Regions from separate parts of the Inquilinus sp. CA228 genome, predicted to be linked through region 1. Evidence: riboswitches for the same ligand, from Rfam matches in the RefSeq annotation. Region 1 holds a riboswitch; each other region holds the start of a gene.
What was found. Region 1 has a riboswitch for cobalamin ahead of ACTOWL_RS17220 (ABC transporter substrate-binding protein). Riboswitches for the same ligand answer to the same signal wherever they lie in the genome.
Positions count from the first base shown of each region.

Region 2: it holds a riboswitch for cobalamin, as region 1 does, so the genes downstream of both, cobU (bifunctional adenosylcobinamide kinase/adenosylcobinamide-phosphate guanylyltransferase) here and ACTOWL_RS17220 (ABC transporter substrate-binding protein) in region 1, are expected to answer to the same signal.
Region 3: it holds a riboswitch for cobalamin, as region 1 does, so the genes downstream of both, metE (5-methyltetrahydropteroyltriglutamate--homocysteine S-methyltransferase) here and ACTOWL_RS17220 (ABC transporter substrate-binding protein) in region 1, are expected to answer to the same signal.
Region 4: it holds a riboswitch for cobalamin, as region 1 does, so the genes downstream of both, ACTOWL_RS10925 (ribonucleoside-diphosphate reductase subunit alpha) here and ACTOWL_RS17220 (ABC transporter substrate-binding protein) in region 1, are expected to answer to the same signal.

Region 1 covers NZ_JBQJIK010000031.1:72,301-77,085, reverse strand. Annotated here, with positions in the region: gene rpsD (30S ribosomal protein S4) at 1-569, opposite strand, end outside; gene ACTOWL_RS17230 (ABC transporter ATP-binding protein) at 713-1,477, opposite strand; gene ACTOWL_RS17225 (FecCD family ABC transporter permease) at 1,474-2,508, opposite strand; gene ACTOWL_RS17220 (ABC transporter substrate-binding protein) at 2,505-3,533, opposite strand; cobalamin riboswitch at 3,568-3,798, opposite strand; gene ACTOWL_RS17215 (hypothetical protein) at 4,220-4,785, opposite strand, start outside.
Region 2 covers NZ_JBQJIK010000016.1:94,023-98,807, forward strand. Annotated here, with positions in the region: gene cobN (cobaltochelatase subunit CobN) at 1-1,429, opposite strand, end outside; gene cobW (cobalamin biosynthesis protein CobW) at 1,429-2,457, opposite strand; gene cobU (bifunctional adenosylcobinamide kinase/adenosylcobinamide-phosphate guanylyltransferase) at 2,467-2,991, opposite strand; cobalamin riboswitch at 3,111-3,321, opposite strand; gene ACTOWL_RS10265 (acyl-CoA desaturase) at 3,363-4,532, opposite strand; gene ACTOWL_RS10270 (FAD-binding oxidoreductase) at 4,717-4,785, opposite strand, start outside.
Region 3 covers NZ_JBQJIK010000055.1:50,129-54,913, reverse strand. Annotated here, with positions in the region: cobalamin riboswitch at 748-959, shown strand; gene metE (5-methyltetrahydropteroyltriglutamate--homocysteine S-methyltransferase) at 1,067-3,418, shown strand; gene ACTOWL_RS25250 (CGNR zinc finger domain-containing protein) at 3,446-4,069, opposite strand; gene ACTOWL_RS25245 (alpha/beta fold hydrolase) at 4,212-4,785, shown strand, end outside.
Region 4 covers NZ_JBQJIK010000018.1:20,678-25,462, reverse strand. Annotated here, with positions in the region: gene ACTOWL_RS10925 (ribonucleoside-diphosphate reductase subunit alpha) at 1-1,998, opposite strand, end outside; cobalamin riboswitch at 2,110-2,302, opposite strand; gene ACTOWL_RS10920 (acetoacetate decarboxylase family protein) at 2,448-3,065, shown strand; gene ACTOWL_RS10915 (hypothetical protein) at 3,028-3,213, opposite strand; gene ACTOWL_RS10910 (hypothetical protein) at 3,475-4,785, shown strand, end outside.

The DNA of each region.
Region 1 (4,785 bases):
GGGTACGGCACGTCGGCCAGGGCCGGGCTGCGCACCAGCTTGCCCTTGAAGGTGCCGTGGTCGACCTCGACGTAGTCCGGCACGTCGCGCTCGGAGGACGAGATCGCGGCCAGGATCACCGGCAGCTCACGCGACTTCTGCTTGATCTCGATCACGTCGCCGTCCTTGACCTGGTAGGACGCGATGTTGAGGCGCTTGCCGTTCACCAGGACATGGCCGTGATTGACGATCTGGCGGGCGGCGAACACGGTCGGGACGAACTTCATCCGGTACACGACGGTGTCCAGGCGGCGCTCCAGCAGGCCGATCAGGTTCTCGCCGGTGTCGCCCTTGCGGCGCACGGCCTCTTCGAACAGGCGGCGGAACTGCTTCTCGCCGATGTTGCCGTAGTAGCCCTTCAGCTTCTGCTTGGACATCAGCTGCGTGCCGTAATCGGTCGGCTTCGTGCGCCGCTGGCCGTGCTGGCCCGGGCGGTAATCGCGGTTGTTCAGCGGGCTCTTCGGACGGCCCCAGAGGTTGACGCCGAGGCGGCGGTCGATCTTGTGCTTCGAATTCAGGCGCTTGCTCACGCGCTCGATCCTCTCTCATGTTGTCCCGGTAGGCCCTGCCAATGGCAAGGCGGGGCGCCGGCTCATGCGCCGGACCCACGTTCCCAGGAATGGAAGCGGTGAAAAACGCCATTCCGGGCCGGATGTCAAGCCTGAAGCCGCTTTCAGCCCGGCAGATAGTGGATGTGCGGCCGGCCGTGATGCGGCGACCGTTCGACATGGGCGCGGACGCCGAACACCTCCCGGATCCGCGCCTGGGTCAGGATCTCCTCCGGCGCGCCGGCGCAGACCACACGCCCCTCGCGCAGCAGCGCCACGGCGTCGCAGAACATGGCGGCCAAGTTGAGGTCGTGCAAAGCGACGATGCTGGTCGCCGGCAGCCGCCCGACCAGGGCCAGGATCTCGAGCTGGTGCTGCACGTCGAGATGGTTGGTCGGCTCGTCCAGCAGCAGCTCGGACGGCGTCTGGGCCAGAGCGCGGGCGATCTGCACCCGCTGCCGCTCGCCGCCCGACAGGGTGTGCCAGGGCTGACCGCGCCTGCCCTCCAGCCCGACCCGGCGCAGCGCGTCCTCCACCGCCGCGTCGTCGCGATCGGTCCAGGGCGACAGCGGGCCGCGATGCGGGGTACGGCCCAGCCGCACCACGTCGAGCACCGTCACCTGCATGTCGGTCGCGGCCTGCTGCTCGACCAGGGCGACGCGGCGGGCGATGGCCGCGCGGGGCAGGCCCGCAATGTCGGCCCCGCCCAGGGTGATCACGCCGCTCTCCACCCGCCGCAGCCGGCAGATCAGGCGCAGCAGGGTCGACTTGCCGGCCCCGTTCGGGCCCAAGAGGCCCAGCATCCGGCCGGGCGCCGCCTCCAGCGTGACGCCGTCGACGATCATCCGGCCGCCAGCGGCCCAGCGCACGTCGTGCGTGGCGATGGTCATGCCGCCCGCCTCGCCCGGTACAGCAGGACGGCGAAGGCCGGCGCGCCGAACAGGGCGGTGACCACGCCGATCGGCAGGATCTGCTGCGGGATGATGGTGCGCGAGACGATGTCGGCCAGCACCATGAAGATGGCGCCGATCATCGCCGAGGCCGGCAGCAGCCTTGCATGGCCGGGCCCGACGAGGAAGCGCGCCGCGTGGGGAATGACGAGGCCGACGAAGCCGACCGACCCGACGATGCTGACCATGGTCGCCGTCATCGCCGCGGTGGCCGCGAACAGCACCACCCGCACCCGCGTTACGGCGATGCCGAGCGAGGCGGCGGCATCCGCCCCGAAGGTGAAGGCGTCGAGCGCGCGGGCGTGCAGGATGCACAGGACGAAGCCGATCGCCGCGACCGGCACGGCCACCTGCACATCCGGCCAGCGCACCCCGCCGAGGCTGCCGAGCAGCCAGAACATCACGCCGCGCGCCTGTTCGGCATTGGCCGAGGTGGTGACGATGGTGGAGGTCAGCGCGTTGAACAGCTGCGACCCGGCGACGCCGGCCAGGATGACGCGGTCGATGCCGCCGCCGACCCCGGCCGCCAGCAGCGACACCAGGACGAAGGCCAGGACGGCGCCGATGAAGGCGCCGCCGGAGAGCGAAATGGCGCCACCGCCGAAGCCCGCGATCATCACCGCGACGGCGCCGGTCGACGCCCCGGCGGAGATGCCGAGGACATAGGGCTCGGCCAGCGGGTTGCGCAGCAGCGCCTGCAGGATCGCGCCGGACAGGGCCAGCGCGGCGCCGCAGCAGGCGGCGACCAAAGCGCGGCTGAGCCGGTAGTCCCAGACTACGCCTTCCTGGATCGGGCTGAGCGCGAAGCCGGCGCCGAACAGCCGGTTGCCCAAGGCCTGGAACGTGGTGGACAGGGGGATCGCCATCTCGCCGATCGACACGGCCAGGGCGATGGCCGCGACCAGCGCCGCCAGCGACAGCACGGCCAGCAGGACGCGGACGCCCCAGCCGTCGCCGAAAAGCGGCCTCACCCCCCGAGACCGAAGCTCTTGATGCCGCGGGCCACCGCCTCGATGCCGTCGACGGCGCGGATCGAGGGCTGCATCGCCTGCACGTCCATCACCACGAAATGCTTGTGCTTGACCGCCTCGAGCTGGCTGGCCACCGGGTCGGTGGCGAGGAAGTGCTGCTTCACCGCAGTGTCGTCGGCGGCGTAGCGGCGGCGGCTCATCTCCGCCATCACGATGATCGCGGGGTTGGCGGCGGCGATCCGCTCCCAGCTCACCAGCGGCCACTCCTCCTCCGTGGTGATGACGTTGCGGGCGCCGAGCTGCTGCAGGATCCAGGCCGGCACGCCGTTCTTGCCGGCGACGAAGGCCTCGCCCGCGACCTCCTTGCTGGAGAACCAGAACACCATCGGCACGTTGTCGAGCCGGGCGCCGGCCACCGAGGCGATGGCCGCGGCCTCGCGCCGCCGCAGGTCGGCGACCAGAGCCTCGCCGCGGTCGGCGACGTCGAAGATCCGGGCCAGGTCGCGGATCTCCTGATAGACGAGGTCCATGCTGAACAGCTGCTTGCGCACGCCGTCGCCGCCGCCGGAATTGTCCTTCTCGACGCAATCGGCCGGCGAGACGTAGGTCGGGATGCCGAGGCCGGCGAACTGCTCGCGGGTGCCGACCGAGCCCTGCGGCCCGACATGCCATTCGAATTGGGCCGTCACCAGCTTCGGCTCCTTGCCGACCACGGCTTCGAAGCTGGGATCGTTGTCGGCCAAGCGCGGGATCCTGGCGTTCGCCGCCTCGTAGGCTGGCAGCACCGGCCCGAACCAGACGGCGGTGCCGACGATGCGGTCGGCCAGGCCGAGCGACAGCAGGATCTCGGTGCTGCTCTGCCCGATCGCCACGGCGCGTTGCGGCGCCTTGGCGAAGGTGACGTCGACGCCGCAGTTGCGGATCGTCAGCGGGTACTGCGTCGGGTCGGCCCGGGCCGCCGGCGACAGGATGAGAAGCCCGGCCAGGGCCAGGACATGCGAAGAGAAAGATCGGAATGCCGTCACGAAAACCTCCTGCCCGGGCCACCCCGCCCGGGAAACGGATTGCGCTGCGACGGCAGGTCTCCTGGCTCGCGGATCATGGCTTCGCGTCGGCCTTCCCACCCGTGTTGCGGGCAGTGGCATGGCCCTTGAGAGGCCACCAGGACGCTCGGCGATCCGCTGACAGTTGCGGGGGCAGCCACGGATTCCGCCCCCCTCGCAATTGATTGGGGGGCGCCACCGTGTTCCCTTTTGATCCCATAGGGGAACCGTCGCCGCGATGTGTATCAGAGGCCATCTCGAAACTCTACTGCGCCGGTCGTCTGACGCGGTTCTCTGCGCTTCCGGTGCTCACGGACCCAAAAGTCCGCTGCGCGCCGGTTCTCGAGAACCACGCCAGCCGACTCGTCGCAGCGAGTTTCAAGACGGCCTCTCAGCGACGCCGAGAGCCGGTCAATCGAGGCGGAGATCCCGGCACGGCACCGCCGGATGGCCACGCCCCTGCGGGGCTCGCCATGACGGATTCAAGGTCGGGACAGCCGGTCTCTCAGCTACTGTCCGGTTTCGCGGCCGGCGGCCCGGCGCCCGAAGGCCGGCGGCGCTTCGGCTCCGCCGGGATGTCCGTAGCCTCGAGCGGCCGGGCGAAGGGCGACAATGAAAGGGCTGCGACCGGAATCGCAGCCCTTTCTGAATCGCTCCCGGACCGCGGCCTATTTCTTGAAGTCCGCCGGGAGCGGATTGCCGAACAGGGAGAGGTACAGCGCCTGCTTCTCAGGGTTGGCTTCGGGGGTGTCGGGCGTCGTGTTGAAGCTGTTGCCGCCGACGATGAAGCTGAAATCCGTTCCTCCCACCTGGGCGTTGCCGTGACAGCCCATGCAGCCGCCCATCTGGTACGTGGTGAACTGGCTGCCTGCGGCCACGCGGACATTCTGGAAATTCTGCGACGTGCCTTGGGACGGATAGCGTGTGGGGGCCTGGTCGGCGGCGATGCGGCCAAGAAACTGCTGCAGCGTGTAATCCGTCTCCACGACGATGTTGGCCTGGTAGAAATTGCCGATTTGCCGCGTGCTGTCGGGATCCGTGCTGATGTCCGCAAGATTGAGCGGCACGGCCTGGACACTGACCAGCTTGTAATAGAGCCAGGGGGAATTCAGGTTGTTTTCGGCGTTGTAAGCCGAAATGAGACCGTGGAAGGTGGAATTGGCAGCCTGCACCACGGGCGGGATGGCCTCGTAGCGGGCATCCACGCAGATATTGCCGCCGACCGGCGTGCCGT
Region 2 (4,785 bases), on a different contig from region 1:
CCGTCACTGCGGTGCGAACGGCCCCAGGCAGGTCGTCGAAGAAGGCGCGGTAGTCGGCCAGGGGATAGGAGACGCCGCCGGAGCGGCCGGCCCGGCCCTCCAGCGCATTGGTCGGGCCGGCGGAGACCCGGGCCATCAGGGCGGTGGCATCGGCCGGGACGTCCTCGACCCGGTAGCCGGCGGCGGCCAGGGCGCGCAGCACCTCGACGGTTCCGGCCGGGGTGTCGAGGCCGACGCCGTTGCCGAGCCTGCCGTCGCGGTTCGGGTAGTTGGCCAGGACCAGCGCGACCTTGCGCCCGGCCGGAGGCGTGCGGCGCAGCCCGGCCCAGGCGGCGGCGAGGTTGGCGGTGAAATCGATCCGGTCGGGCACCGGGCGGTAGGACACCACGGTGCATTCGGTCAGGGGATCCCAGCGCGCCTCCGACTTGAAGGACACGGCGCGGGTCAGCACCCGTCCGTCGATCTCGGTCAGGGCGACATTCATCGCCAGATCCTGGGCCGACAGCCCGCGCGTGCCGTCGCGCCACGCCGCCTCGCCGCCGCCGGCGAACACCACCTGCAGGACGGGGCAGTCCGCCGCGTCGAAGGGCGTCGGCTGGGCCGGGCCGCCGGGGCTGGAGACGGCGAAGCTGGTTGCGTTCAGAATCACCGCCGGCGGGTGGCGGGCGAAGGCTTCCGCCACCAGCTCGGCCGAGACCGCGTCCTTGAGGCTGGAGACGAAGATCGGCAGCGGGTTCAGCCCGCGCTGCCGCAGCGCCGCCGCCAGCGCATCGACCGGCGCCAGGTTCCCGGCCTGCACCAGGGCGCGGTAGAAGACGAGGCCGATGACGGGGGCGCCGTCCTGCCAGCGCCCGGCGATCTCGGCATAGGACGGGTGCCGCAGGTCGGGCCAGTACAGGCCGGCGCGCAGCAGCGGCCGGGGCTCGGCCCAGGGCAGGTCGTGGCCGGCCAGGGTGGCGGCATAGGCCAGGAAGCTGCGGGCGTTCTCGATGCCGCCCTCGACCAGATACCGCCACAGCCGCCCCCTCGCCTCCGCCGGCAATGTCGAGAGGTCGTCGAGATCGGCATCCGGCTTGTCGTCACCCGGCAGCACGGCCAGCGCGATGCCCTCGCGCCGGCAGGCGGCGTGCACCTGCTCGATGCCATAGCGCCAATAGCCGGCCCCGCCCAGCAGGCGCACCACCACCAGCTTCGCCCGGCTGACCACATCGTCGACATAGGTGTCGACCGACAGGTTGTGGCCGAGCTGCAGCAGGTTGGCCAGGCGCAGTCGCGGAAACTCCTCGCCGAAGCCGGACCGTGCCGCCGACAGGCAGGCGAGCTCGGTGTCCGCCGCGGTCAGGACGACGATGTCGCCCGGGCTCTGGCCCAGATCGACCGCCTCCGACCCGTCGGCGATGCTGCCCGGCCTGGTGGCGAGGAGATGCATCAGGCCGCCAGCGCCGCGGTGATGGCGGCGCGGTCGAGGCCGCGCTCGCCGATCACCACCAGGGTGGTGCCGCGGGCCTCGTCGGTGCGCCAGGCGCGGTCGTAATAATGCTGGATGCGGCCGCCGACCGCCTGCACCACCAGCCGCATCGGCTTGCCCTCGACCGCAGCGAAGCCCTTCAGCCGCAGGATGTCGTGCGCCTCGATCACCGGCTTCAGCTTGCGCGCCAGGGCGTCCGGGTCGACCACCGTGCCGAGGTCGACATGGAAGCTCTCGAAATCATCGTGGTCGTGCTCCTCCTCCGCATCGTGATGCGAGGGACGCGCCGCCAGGTCGTCCTCGGCCGCGGCGCCGAGGCCCAGCAGCACCGCGGCGTCGATGGCGCCGTGCCGGGCCTTGACCACCTTCACCCCCGGCCGCAGCTGGGCGGCGAGATCGGTGGAGACGGCGGATAGCGAGTCGTCGTCCAGCAGGTCGGTCTTATTCAGGATCACCATGTCGGCGCAGGCCAGCTGGTCCTCGAACAGCTCCTCCAGCGGGCTGTCATGGTCCAGCGCCTCATCGGCGGCGCGCTGGGCCGCCAAGGCCTCCTCGTCCGGCGCGAAACGGCCCTCCGACATGGCGGCGCCGTCGATCACGGTGATGACGCCGTCGACCGTCACCCGGGTGCGGATCTCCGGCCAGCCGAAGGCCTTGACCAGGGGCTTGGGCAGGGCCAGGCCGCTGGTCTCGATCACGATGTGCTCCGGCGGCTCGGCGCGGTTCAGCAGCTTCTCGATGGTCGGGATGAAGTCGTCGGCCACGGTGCAGCAGATGCAGCCATTGGCCAGCTCCACCACATCCTCCTCGCGGCAGGTGGCGTCGCCGCAGCTGCGCAGCAGGTCGCCATCCACGCCGACATCGCCGAACTCGTTGATGATCAGGGCCAGCCGGCGGCCATTCGCGGTCTGCAGCAGGTGGCGGATCAGCGTGGTCTTGCCGGCGCCGAGGAAGCCGGTGATAACGGTGGCCGGAATCTTTGCGGGCATGGGGATCCTTCAGGCGGATTTCAGGGTCAGGGGAAGGCCGGCAGCGACGAAGACGACCTTGGGCACGGCGGCGGCCACGGCCTGGTGCAGGCGCCCGGCATGGTCGCGGAAGGCGCGGGCCAGGGCGTTGTCGGGGACGATGCCGAGCCCGACCTCGTTCGACACCAGCACCACCGGGCCCGGGGGCGCGGCGAGCCAGCGCACCAGCCGATCGGTCTCGGCGGCGATGTCGCGGTCGGCATGCATGAGATTGGACAGCCAGAGGGTCAGGCAGTCGACCAGCACGGCGCGGCCGGGGCCTGCCACCTGGCCAAGCGTCTCGACCAGATCCAGCGGCGCCTCGACCGTGCGCCAGCGCGAGCCGCGCTGCGCCTGGTGGCGGGAGATCCGCTCCACCATCTCGGCATCCCAGGCCTCGGCGGTGGCGAGGTAGACGCAGTCGCCGGGCTGGCTCTCGACCAGCGCCTCGGCATGGCGGCTCTTGCCCGACCGGGCGCCGCCCAGCACCAGCGTCGCCGCCGCCAGCTCAGCCATGGATTGGTCGATGCAACACGCCCTCGCCCTTCGCTCGGCCGGACAGGGCTTGGACGCCGGAGACGGTGCCCGCAGGCGCCGCGCATCCCGCGCCACCGGTTCACCCCGCCCGGCGGTTCGCACGCATCGCCTCGCCGGCAGGTCTCCTGGCTCGCGGGTCATCGCCTGCCTCCGCCTTCCCGGCCATCGGCCAGTGGCTGTCGGAGGTGGGCTCGCCGCCTACAGTTGCGGGGGCAGCCGCGGATCAGGCCTGAAAGGACAGACCGTCCCGCGTTCCCTTTTCACCCCTCTGGCGTCCGCCTTCGGGGAACCGGCTGCGCGATGGCGGCACAGTAGGCGGCGCGGGACGGGTGGTCAATCGATGGCGCGGCTCAGGCCGCGGCGAGGCGCCGGCCGACGGCTTCCAGGACCAGGCGATGGGCCCGCTCGACGATGTCCTCCATCGACCGGGACTTCGCGAACATCGCCGCCGCCCGCAACCGGACCTCGTCCCGCGTCGGGAAGCTCGGGAGATGCGCCTTGGCCAGCAGGTCCACGGTCTTGTGCTGCGCCGTCGCCAGGGCGTCACGGAGGTCGGCCAGGGTCGGCGCATGGGCGTGGGCCAGCGCCTCGTGCAGCGCCGCCGCGATCCGCTCCGTCGGGAAGCTCGCCGCCAGCTCGGCCGCCGCGCGCTCGATGATCTTGCTGCCGAGGCGCTGCTCGTTGCGCAGCACGGCCTCGGGCGGAGTTTTGAGGTTCCAGACCACGCCGCACCAGGACAGGACTTTCAGGATGTAGAAGGTCGGGTCGACCTCCCACCACCTGAAGCCCTGGCGCACACTGCTCTGATAGGCGTGGTGGTTGTTGTGCCAGCCCTCGCCCATGGTCATCAGGGCGAGCAGCCAGTTGTTGCGGGAATCGTCGCCGGTGACATAGCGCTTGCGGCCATGCACATGGGCCAGGGAATTGATGCAGAAGGTGCCGTGATAGACCAGCACCGTGCTCCAGACGAAGCCGACCACCAGCCCGGGCCAACCGCCGATCAGGAAGGTGATCGCCGCCAGGATGACGGCCGGGGTCAGCTCGTATTTGTGCAGCAGCATCAGCTCGGGATAGCGCGCGAAATCGGCGATCTTGCTCAGATCCGTGGTGCGGTGGCGGGTCGAGAAGATCCAGCCGAGATGGGCATAGACGAAGCCCCGGTGCCGGGGCGAATGCACGTCCTGCCCGGTGTCGGAATGGAGGTGGTGGTGCCGGTGCTTGGCGGCCCACCACAGCGTGCTCTTCTGCGCCGTGCTCTGCGACAGGAAGGCCAGGATGAACTGGAACACCCGGCCGGTGGAATAGGCGCGATGGGCGAAATAGCGGTGGTAGCCGGCCCCGATCGCGAAGATGCGCAGGAAATACAGGACCACGCAGATCACCAGGGATTGCCAGGTGACGCCGGTCCAGATCGCTGCGAAGCTGGCGAGATGGAGCAGGACGAACGGGCCCGCCTCCGGATACAGGATGTCCTCGTGGTCGTCCGTAGGCGCGGCCGGACCGGTCTGCGAGGTGGCCATGGGCTCCGTCATCTAATGGTGCATCGACCCCGACGAGGGGGCGTCGGGCGTCCCCTAGATAAGGATCGGCGCAGCGCCGTCAAGCGGACGTAGCGCCGCGCACCGTCCGCAGGCGCTGAGCGTAGACGGTGATCACCAGCGCCGCCAGCAGGATCAGCCGGTCAACCGGCGGACGGACCGCCCGTCAGCCGATCCCGTACCGCCCCGGCGCGATGACACCATTCGGATCGAGGGCCCGCTTCACACCGTTGCA
Region 3 (4,785 bases), on a different contig from region 1:
ACGCGCCTGCACAGGTCCGCGAAGGGCGGAAAGCGGACTAAAGGAGGGGAGCGGCGCCACCACAACTCTCGGCCGCAAGCGTGAATAGGGGTCATGCGGCGCTGTCTCCCAAGTAGACGAAGGCGGATTCCCCCTTTGCCGCCATTCGATAACATGGCAGAATAAAAGCATCTCGTGACTCGATTAGGCGCGTTTGGCGGAGCCTAGGCTAAGCAGGCCAAATATTCCCCCCGAGATATCATGGCGGAACTTGTGATGGACAGCAAAAATTCTGCTGACGATCAGGGAAAGAGGAAATGGAGGTGGTATTACATAATACCAATATTTATGTTCATTATTCCGATTTGCGTAACAGGCTTCGTAAATAGACACGAGGGTGACTTCGAAGCACAGAATTTGGCATTCTTGTTTGGGAAATTCGCTATAATTCTCGTATTATTGATTTTTGTTTTTATGTTTTTTTGGGACAAGTACCGAAAATCGTAAACGGTTAGTCGAGCTTTAGTCTGTCTGATGACTCCGCAAGAGGAAGCCGAAGCCGGCGATGTGCGGAGTTCAGTTGTGTTTGTGGGTAAGGCTCAACGTGGCATATGCCACCCCTCTTGGAGGCCAGTTGGACCAGCGATCGTCCGCTCAGGATCGAATGCGGACCGCCTATCGTGCACCGACGGTCCAGCTGCAGGCCAATTCGAGCATAGAAACATAAAGATGTTTTTATGTATCTCTTGACGCCCCGCCCCCGTATCGCCAGAGTCGGCCGGTCGTGGTTCTCCGGGCCCCTTGGGCGCCGGAGCTAAGAGGGAATCCGGTGGGCCGCGAGGCGATGCCGGAGCTGCCCCCGCAACTGTGAGCGGCGAGCCGAGGTCCATTCCGAGTCACTGGAGCCGCAAGGCCCCGGGAAGGCCGGACCGAGGCGACGACCCGCAAGCCAGGAGACCTGCCGCGACACCATAACGTCCCTGGGCGGGGTGTCCCGGTGGTGCGCTCGCGATTCCGCCGGCGCCCGTCGTCCGTGGATCGCGCACGCGTCGCTCGGCCTTTGCCTCCAGATCTGGAGTCCAAGCCGATGTCTGTTTCTTCCGTTCCTATCAGCCCCCTGGCTGTCGCCACGCTCGGCACGCCGCGGATCGGTCCGCGCCGCGAGCTGAAGTCGGCCCTCGAGAGCTTCTGGTCGGGCAAGTCCGACGAGACGGCGTTGCAGGAGACGGCGGCCGCGCTGCGCGCCGCCAACTGGGCGCGCCAGCACGCGCTCGGCGTCACCGTGATCCCGTCGAACGACTTCTCGTTCTACGACCAGGTGCTGGACATCAGCGTCATGGTCGGGGCCATTCCCGCCGCCTATGGCTGGGCCGGCGGCCCGGTGCCGCTGGCCACCTATTTCGCCATGGCGCGCGGGTCTCAGGCCGATGTCGGCGACGCCGCCTGCGGCCATGGCCACGACCATGGCCATGGCGTGCCGGCCCAGGAGATGACCAAGTGGTTCGATACCAACTACCACTACATGGTGCCTGAATTCGCCGAGGGGCAGCGCTTCGCCCTGTCCTCGCTGAAGCCGGTCGAGGAGTACCGCGAGGCCAAGGCGCTGGGCTACCGGACGCGCCCCGTGCTGCTCGGGCCGGTGACCTTCCTCAAGCTCGGCAAGAGCCACGGCTCCATGCCGGACCCGCTGGCGCTGCTGGACGGGCTGCTGCCGGTCTATGCCGAGGTGCTGCAGCGCCTGGCCGCCGAGGGGGCCGACTGGGTGCAGATCGACGAGCCTTGCCTGGTGCTGGACCTCGACGACGCCGACCGTGCCGCGCTGCGCCGGGCCTATGCCGCGCTGGCACAGGCGGCGCCGCAGCTGAAGATCATGGTTGCGGCCTATTTCGGCGGCCTCGGCGAGAACCTGGCGACGGCCGTGTCCCTGCCGGTGGCCGGGCTGCATCTCGACCTGGTGCGGGCGCCGAGCCAGCTTCCCGCCGCACTCGACAAGGCACCGCGCGAGCTGGTGCTGTCGCTCGGCGTGATCGACGGCCGCAACATCTGGCGTGCCGACCTGCCGGCGCTGCTGGGCTGGCTGGAGCCGATCGTCGCCGCCCGCGGCGCCGACCGGGTGCAGATCGCCCCGTCCTGCTCGCTGCTGCACGTGCCGATCGATCTGGAGCTGGAGAACGAGCTCGACGCCGACGTCAGGAGCTGGCTGGCCTTCGCCGTGCAGAAGATGGGCGAGCTGTCGGCGCTCGGCCGGGCCCTGGCGCAGGGCCGCGATGCGGTGGCCGAGGTGCTGGACGCCTCTGCCAAGGCGGCGGCCGCGCGCAAGACGTCGCCGAAGGTGCATGATTCCGCGGTGGCCGCCCGGATGGCGGCGGTGACGGCTGAGATGGCCCGGCGCGGCAACGTCTTCACGGCCCGGGCCGAGACCCAGCACCGGCGCTTCGGCCTGCCGCTGTTCCCGACCACCACGATCGGCTCCTTCCCGCAGACCGCCGAGGTCCGCCGCGCCCGCTCGGCCCATGCCAAGGGCGCGTTGACCGACGGCCAGTACGAGACCTTCCTGAAGGAGGAGACGGCGCGCACCATCCGCTGGCAGGAGGAGATCGGCCTCGACGTGCTGGTGCATGGCGAGTTCGAGCGCAACGACATGGTGCAGTATTTCGGCGAGCAGCTGGCCGGCTTCGCCTTCACCAGGCATGGCTGGGTGCAGTCCTACGGCTCGCGCTGCGTCCGGCCGCCGGTGCTGTATGGCGACGTGTCGCGTCCGCGCTCGATGACCGTCGGGTGGTGGAGCTATACCCAGTCGGTGACGGAGAAGCCGGTCAAGGGCATGCTGACCGGGCCGGTCACCATCCTGAACTGGTCCTTCGTGCGCGACGACCTGCCCCGCAGCGAGGCGTGCCGGCAGATCGCCCTGGCGATCCGGGACGAGGTGCTGGACCTGGAGGAGGCCGGCGCCGCGATGATCCAGATCGACGAGGCGGCGCTGCGCGAGGGCCTGCCGCTGCGCCGGTCCGACTGGAAGGCCTATCTGGACTGGGCGGTGGAGAGCTTCCGCCTGTGCGCCTCCGGCGTCCGGGACGAGACCCAGATCCACACCCATATGTGCTATTCGGAGTTCAACCAGATCATCGACGCCATCGCCGCGATGGATGCCGACGTGATCTCGATCGAGACCTCCCGCTCGACGATGGAGCTGCTCGACGCGTTCACGACCTACCGGTACCCGAACGAGATCGGGCCGGGCGTCTACGACATCCATTCGCCGCGGGTGCCGGAGGTGGAGGAAATCACGGCGCTGCTGCGGCTCGCCCGGCAGCGCCTGTCCGACCGGCAGATCTGGATCAACCCCGATTGCGGCCTGAAGACCCGCGGCTGGGCCGAGGTGCGGCCGGCCCTGGTCAACATGGTCGCGGCCGCGCGGCAGCTGCGCGAAGCTGCCTGATCGCGGGTGGGAGGGGCGGCGGAAGCGTCACCCCTCCCCCCTTTTCTCCTTCAGACGGTGGCGGTGGGCGGCCTGCTTCGCGCGGTTGCCGCACAGCGCCATGCTGCACCAGCGCCGGGCATGGCCGCGCGTGTGGTCGACGAACATCAGCGTGCAGACCGGCCCCTCGCACGCCTTGACGTGGGTGAAGTCCTCCTCGCAGACGAGCCTTGCCATCGCCTCGGCGATCGGCAGCAGCAGGCTGTCCGGCGAGCGCCAGCGCCGGAACGGGCCGAGCGCCAGCCCGCCGCCGCCCACGACGATCTGAGAGTAGCCCTCGTCCCGCTCCAGCAGCCGGTTCAGGGGCTGCAGGTCCTGCAGCGCATCCGCGGTCAGCGGGCGGCCTTTCCGGCTCTGGACGAAGCCCCGGAACCAGTCCCGCAGGCCGCGCGCCTGCGCCGCCACGCTGTCGAGCTCGCCCGGCATCGCCCGCTCCCGCATCTCCGCCAGGACGGTCTCCGGGACCATCCCGGCCTGCGCCAGCCAGGACAGCAGACCGTCACCGTCCGGCAGCCAGTCGACCGGGGTGTCGACCGGCGTCGCGATCGAGTTGAGGAAGTCCAGGCCGAGCGCGTCGGCGAGGAACATCGCGGGGGGCAGCTGGTGGCTCACTTCGGTCGGCCTCGAATGGGATCACCTTACCGATAAGTAACCTCTCAAATCCGCATTGACAAGTTATGACCATTTGACTCATAACCTCTTTAAATCAATTAAAGAGGTTATGATCATGGCCGGAGGGAGTTCCGAGGGACCGGTGACCATCGTCGCGGTCCATGGCGCCTGGGCGGACGGGTCGTCCTGGGGGCCGGTGATCCCGCCGCTGCAGCGGCGGGGCCTGGCCGTGCGGGCCGCGCCGCTGCCCCTGACCTCGCTGGCGGACGACGTCGCCGCCCTCGACCGCGTGCTGGAGCGGATCGACGGCCCGGTCGTGCTGGCCGGCCATGCCTATGCCGGCGCGGTCATCGCCTCCGCCCGCTCCGAGCAGGTCCGGTCCCTGGTGTTCGTCGCCGCGCTGGCCCCGGATGAGGGCGAGACCGTGCTGGACGTGTTCCTGCGCGCGGCCCCGCACCCTAAGGCGCCGCTTCTGGCCCCCGACCGGCACGGCGCCATCTGGCTGCCGGACGCGGCTTTCCCGGCCGCCTTCGCCCAGCACGCGCCGGCGGAATCCGCTGCGGTGCTGGCCGCGGTCCAGCGGCCGATCCACCTGCCCTGCATCACCACCCCGGTCGGCCGGCCGATGTGGCGGGACCGGCCCAGCTGGTTCCTGCTGGCCGAGGAGGACCGGATGATCGCGGCCGAGACCCAGCGCTTCATGGCAACGCGGATGG
Region 4 (4,785 bases), on a different contig from region 1:
CATAATGCCGAGCCCGACCGGACGGTGCCGCAGGTTGGACCGGCGCGCCTCGGGGATGGTGTAGAAGTTGATGTCGATGACGTTGTCGAGCATCCGCATCGCGGTGCGGATGGTCCGCTCCAGCCGCGCCCGGTCGAGGCCAGGGCTTCCGTTAGAATTGGCGCCGATGTGGTTGGCGAGGTTGATCGAGCCGAGGTTGCAGACCGCGACCTCGTCATCCGAGGTGTTCAGCGTGATCTCGGTGCACAGGTTCGAGGAGTGCACGACGCCGACATGGCCCTGCGGCGAGCGGATGTTGCAGGGGTCCTTGAAGGTCACCCAGGGGTGGCCGGTCTCGAACAGCATGGTCAGCATGCGCCGCCACAGGTCGAGGGCGCGGACCTGCCTGTGCACGCGGATCTCGCCGCACACGGCCTTCGCCTCATAGGCCTCGTAGGCGGTCTTGAACGCCGGGCCGTACAAATCGTGCAGGTCGGGCACCTCGTCCGGCGAGAACAGGGTCCAGGGACCGTCGGCCTCGACCCGCTGCAGGAACAGGTCCGGCACCCAGTTGGCGGTGTTCATGTCATGGGTGCGGCGGCGGTCGTCGCCGGTGTTCTTGCGCAGGTCGAGGAATTCCTCGATGTCGACGTGCCAGGTCTCGAGATAGGCGCAGACCGCGCCCTTGCGCTTGCCGCCCTGGTTCACCGCGATGGCGGTGTCGTTGGCGACCTTCAGGAACGGCACGACGCCCTGCGACTGGCCGTTGGTGCCGCGGATATGGGCGCCCAGGCCACGCACGCGGGTCCAGGAATTGCCGAGGCCGCCGGCGTATTTCGACAGCAGCGCGTTGTCCTTGACCGCCTTGAAGATGCCGTCCAGGTCGTCCGCCACCGAGGTCAGGAAGCAGGAGGACAGCTGCGGCCGCGGCGTGCCGGCGTTGAACAGCGTCGGCGTCGAGCACATGAAGTCGAAGGAGGAGATCAGGTCGTAGAACTCGATCGCCCGCGCCTCGCGGTCGATCTCGCGCGCGGCCAGCCCCATGGCGACGCGCATGAAGAAGGCCTGCGGCAGCTCGAAGCGGATGCCCCCGGTCTGCAGGAAGTAGCGGTCATACAGCGTCTGCAGCCCGAGGAATTGGAACTGCAGGTCGCGCTCCGGCTTCAGCGCGGCGGACAGCCTCGCCAGGTCGTAGCGCGCCAGCTCCGGATCCAGCAGGTCGACCGCGATGCCCTTCTTCACATAGGCCGGGAAGTACTCGGCGTAGCCCTGCACCATCTCGGCATGGGTGGCGCGGGTCGGCCGGCCATGGACGAAGCTCAGCGCCTCATGCCGCAGCAGGTCCAGCAGCAGCCGGGCGCTGACCTGGCTGTAGTTCGGCTCGGTCTCGATCAGGGTGCGGGCCGCCATGATCGGTGCCAGCGCCAGCTCGGCCTCGCTGATGCCGTCATAGAGGTTGCGCCGGGTCTCGGCCAGGACTGGCCCGGCGGCGACATCGTCCAGGCCGGCGCAGGCCTCCTCGACCAGCCGGACCAGCCGCGCCTGGTCGAGCGGCGCGCGGCTGCCGTCGGCCGCGGTGACATGGAGCGCCGGCGCCACCGGCGAGGATTCGGTCTTGGCCGCGGCGGCGGCGCGCTCGCGCGACCGCTCGTCGCGATACAGCACATAGGCGCGGGCGACCTTGTGGTGCTCGCCGCGCATCAGGGCCAGCTCGACCTGGTCCTGGACCTCCTCGATGTGGAAGGTGCGGCCGTGGTCGGCGCGGCGGGCCAGGGCGCCGACGATCTGGCCGGTCAGCCCCTCGACGATGTCGTGCACCCGGCGCGAGGCGGCGGCCCCGGCGCCCTCGACCGCCAGGAAGGCCTTGGTCAGCGCCACCGAGATCTTGGATTCGTCGAAGGCGGTGACGGCGCCGTTGCGGCGGATCACCTGGTAGGCCGGCTCGGCAGACGCGCGGGGCGCCGCCGGGATGGCGGGTGCGCCGGCGAGCGCGCGGTCGGATTCCTGGATGGCTGACATCGGCAAACCCCATGATCGTATTGGGGCTTGGGCCGAAGATGCGGAGTCGGCAACGCACCGGCAAGCCGGCGCGTCTCGCTCATCGCACCGCCGGGACACCCCGCCCGAGGACGCACTACGCAATCACGGACCGGTCTCCTGGCTCGCGGTCGGCGGCCCCTCCGTCTCGCCTTCCCGGCGGGTCTCTCCGCCAGTGACTCAAGACGACGGAAGGTCCTTCCGCTTACAGTTGCGGGGGCAGCCCCGGCTTTGCCGTCAAGCGGCGCACCGGATTCCCTGTAGCGCCCGTGATGTCTAGATATTGACGTCTTTGTGACGGTCGACGTCAATACCTAGTTGGTGCCGTCGCAAACTTCGCAATCCAAGTTCGTTTTCGGCTCCCCGGATGCAATCCCGGAATCGCCGCTTCCCACCCTGCGCACCACGCGCCGGGTTATGCTGCAAAGGTCATGACCGACGCCCTCTACCCTCCCCCGCCCTGGCGGCTGCGCGGCACGGTGCAGGCGGCGCTGTGGCGGGTACCGCGGGCGGCGCTGCCGGGGCCGCTGCCGGCCGGCGCCGGGCCGCTGGGCTGGGGCCGGAGCGCGCTGCTGGCGACCGTGCGGGCGGAGTGGCAGCCGGGCGGCGACCTGGCTTATGCCGAGCTGGTGGTCGCCGTGCCGGTGCGGCTGGGGCGCCGGATCGGCGTCACCATCACCGCCGCCTGGGTCGACAGCCCCGCCGCGCTGGCCGGCGGCCGGGCGCTGTGGGCGATCCCGAAACGGCTGGGCCGGTTCGAGGCCGCAGTGGGGCGGACCGAGCTGACCGACGCGCAGGGGCTGGTGGCAACCTTCACCGACCGGCCGGGACGCGCCCTGCCGCTGCGCCTGCCGATCCCGCTGCGGGTGCTGCAGCCGGACGGGGCCGGTGTCCGGATCACGCGGGCCGCCGCCACCGGCCGCGGCCGGCCGCGCCTCGGCGGCCTCGACTGGGAGTTTCCGCCGGACGGGCCGCTGGCGCTGCTGGCCGGACGGCGGCCGTTCCTCGCCCTCACGCTGGCAGACGCCGAGGCGCGGTTCGGGCTGTGACCGACCGGCCCGCCGGATCGGCGCAGTCCGGCTGCGGCGGCTCGACCCAGAAGGGCAGGTCGGCCAACTCGCGCGGGGTCATGCGCAGCAGCGCCTCGGCGCCGTCGGTCTGGCGCCGGCGGTCTCGGCGCCGGAAGAAGAGCATCATCGCAGCCTCCAGATCTTCTCCAAGAGATAGGTCCGCCGAACGGCCGGTGGGATGGACAGTGTCTCCTCGGAGATGGAGAAAATCTCCATAGGCCGGCGGTCGCATTCTCCAGCCGCCGGGCTTCGCCCGAACGGAATTGGAAAGGACTGGAAACCTTCCGGCGTGACAGGGGTTGTCACATCACCGTCATCCCGGAGGCGAGATCCGGGCGCGCAAGAAGAACAGTCATATCCAGGCCGCATTTTGCAGAGGGGGAATGCGATGCTCGGTCCGGTGACGCGCACGCCGTCCACGCAGTGGCGGACGAACAACCCGAACGGCCTCAATTTCGGCCTCGCCGTCGACCGCGCCCGGCAGCAGCCGCCGGTGCTGCCGGTCGAGGCGCCGACGCAGGCCGATCCGGCCGCCGGCGCGCTGCCCGCCCCGTTCCAGCCCGGCGCCAAGCCGCTCGGCGTCGCCGAGTTCCCGGTCGAGCAGGGCTGGCCGTTCCGGATCTACATCCAGAAGGCCGGCCTCCCGCCCTGCGACAACGACGCGCTGCACGCCCAGCTGCCGGCGACGCCGAAGCTCGACCCCCTGCCCTTCGGCAACCGCCCGGCCGCGGCGCCCGACGCCGACCGCAAGCTGCAGGCGGACGACATCGTCACCGTGCTCGACGAGACCCGGCTCGATTATCTGAGCCAGCAGCGGCAACTGCTGGCCAAGGCGTCGGACGCCAAGCTGTCGCCCTATGAGCGGCAGCAGGCCAAGGACGACCTGGCGGCGGTGATCGGCCAGGAGATCGACTACGCCGCGACCGAGCAGAGCGCGCCGGATTTCGACGCGCTGGTGCAGCCGATCGCGATCCGGGCGCCCGACGACCCGGTGTTCCGGGAGGCGATCCAGGCCGCCAAGACGCAGAAGCAGAATGAGTGGACCGTCGACGACCGCACCGCCGAGGGCGCCGCCGCGGTGCAGCAGCTGGGCGCCGACGGCAAATACGACGAGGTCACCGCCCTGGTGAAGCAGCGGCTGATCGCCCAGGCCGACGCCACCGGCAAGGACAACCCGACGCCGCAGGCGCTGGTCGCGTCGATGACCCATCTCGCCGGCGTCTACAAGACCTATGGCGGCGGCGACACCGCGCAGTATCTGGCCGCGGTGCAGCGCGGCTTCAGCGAGGCCCACAAGGAGGTGTTCCTCGACCGGCCGATCCGCGAGATCGAGGCGGCCTGGGGCAAGGGCGGCCAGGAGGGGGCCAAGGCCGCGGCGGCGAAGATCGCCGAGCTGACCGACCCGACCCGGACCATGCCGATCCTCGGCGGTCAGGTGATGAACGACCCGCGGGTCGCCGCCATCCTGCGCGGCTGCGTCGACCAGGTCGCCCGGTGGGATGTCGGGTCGGACCTCCAGGACGCGAAGAAGGTGGTGACCGACCTGGCCCAGGCCAGCCAGAACGCCGTCTATGCCGACGGCGACACGCCCGGCCAGGGCAAGCAGGCGGTCGACGCCCTGGGCGACTACATGGTCGAGACCATGCGCGGCGACCTCGCGGCCGAGCATCTCAGCCCGCTGCACATGATGAACCTGCCG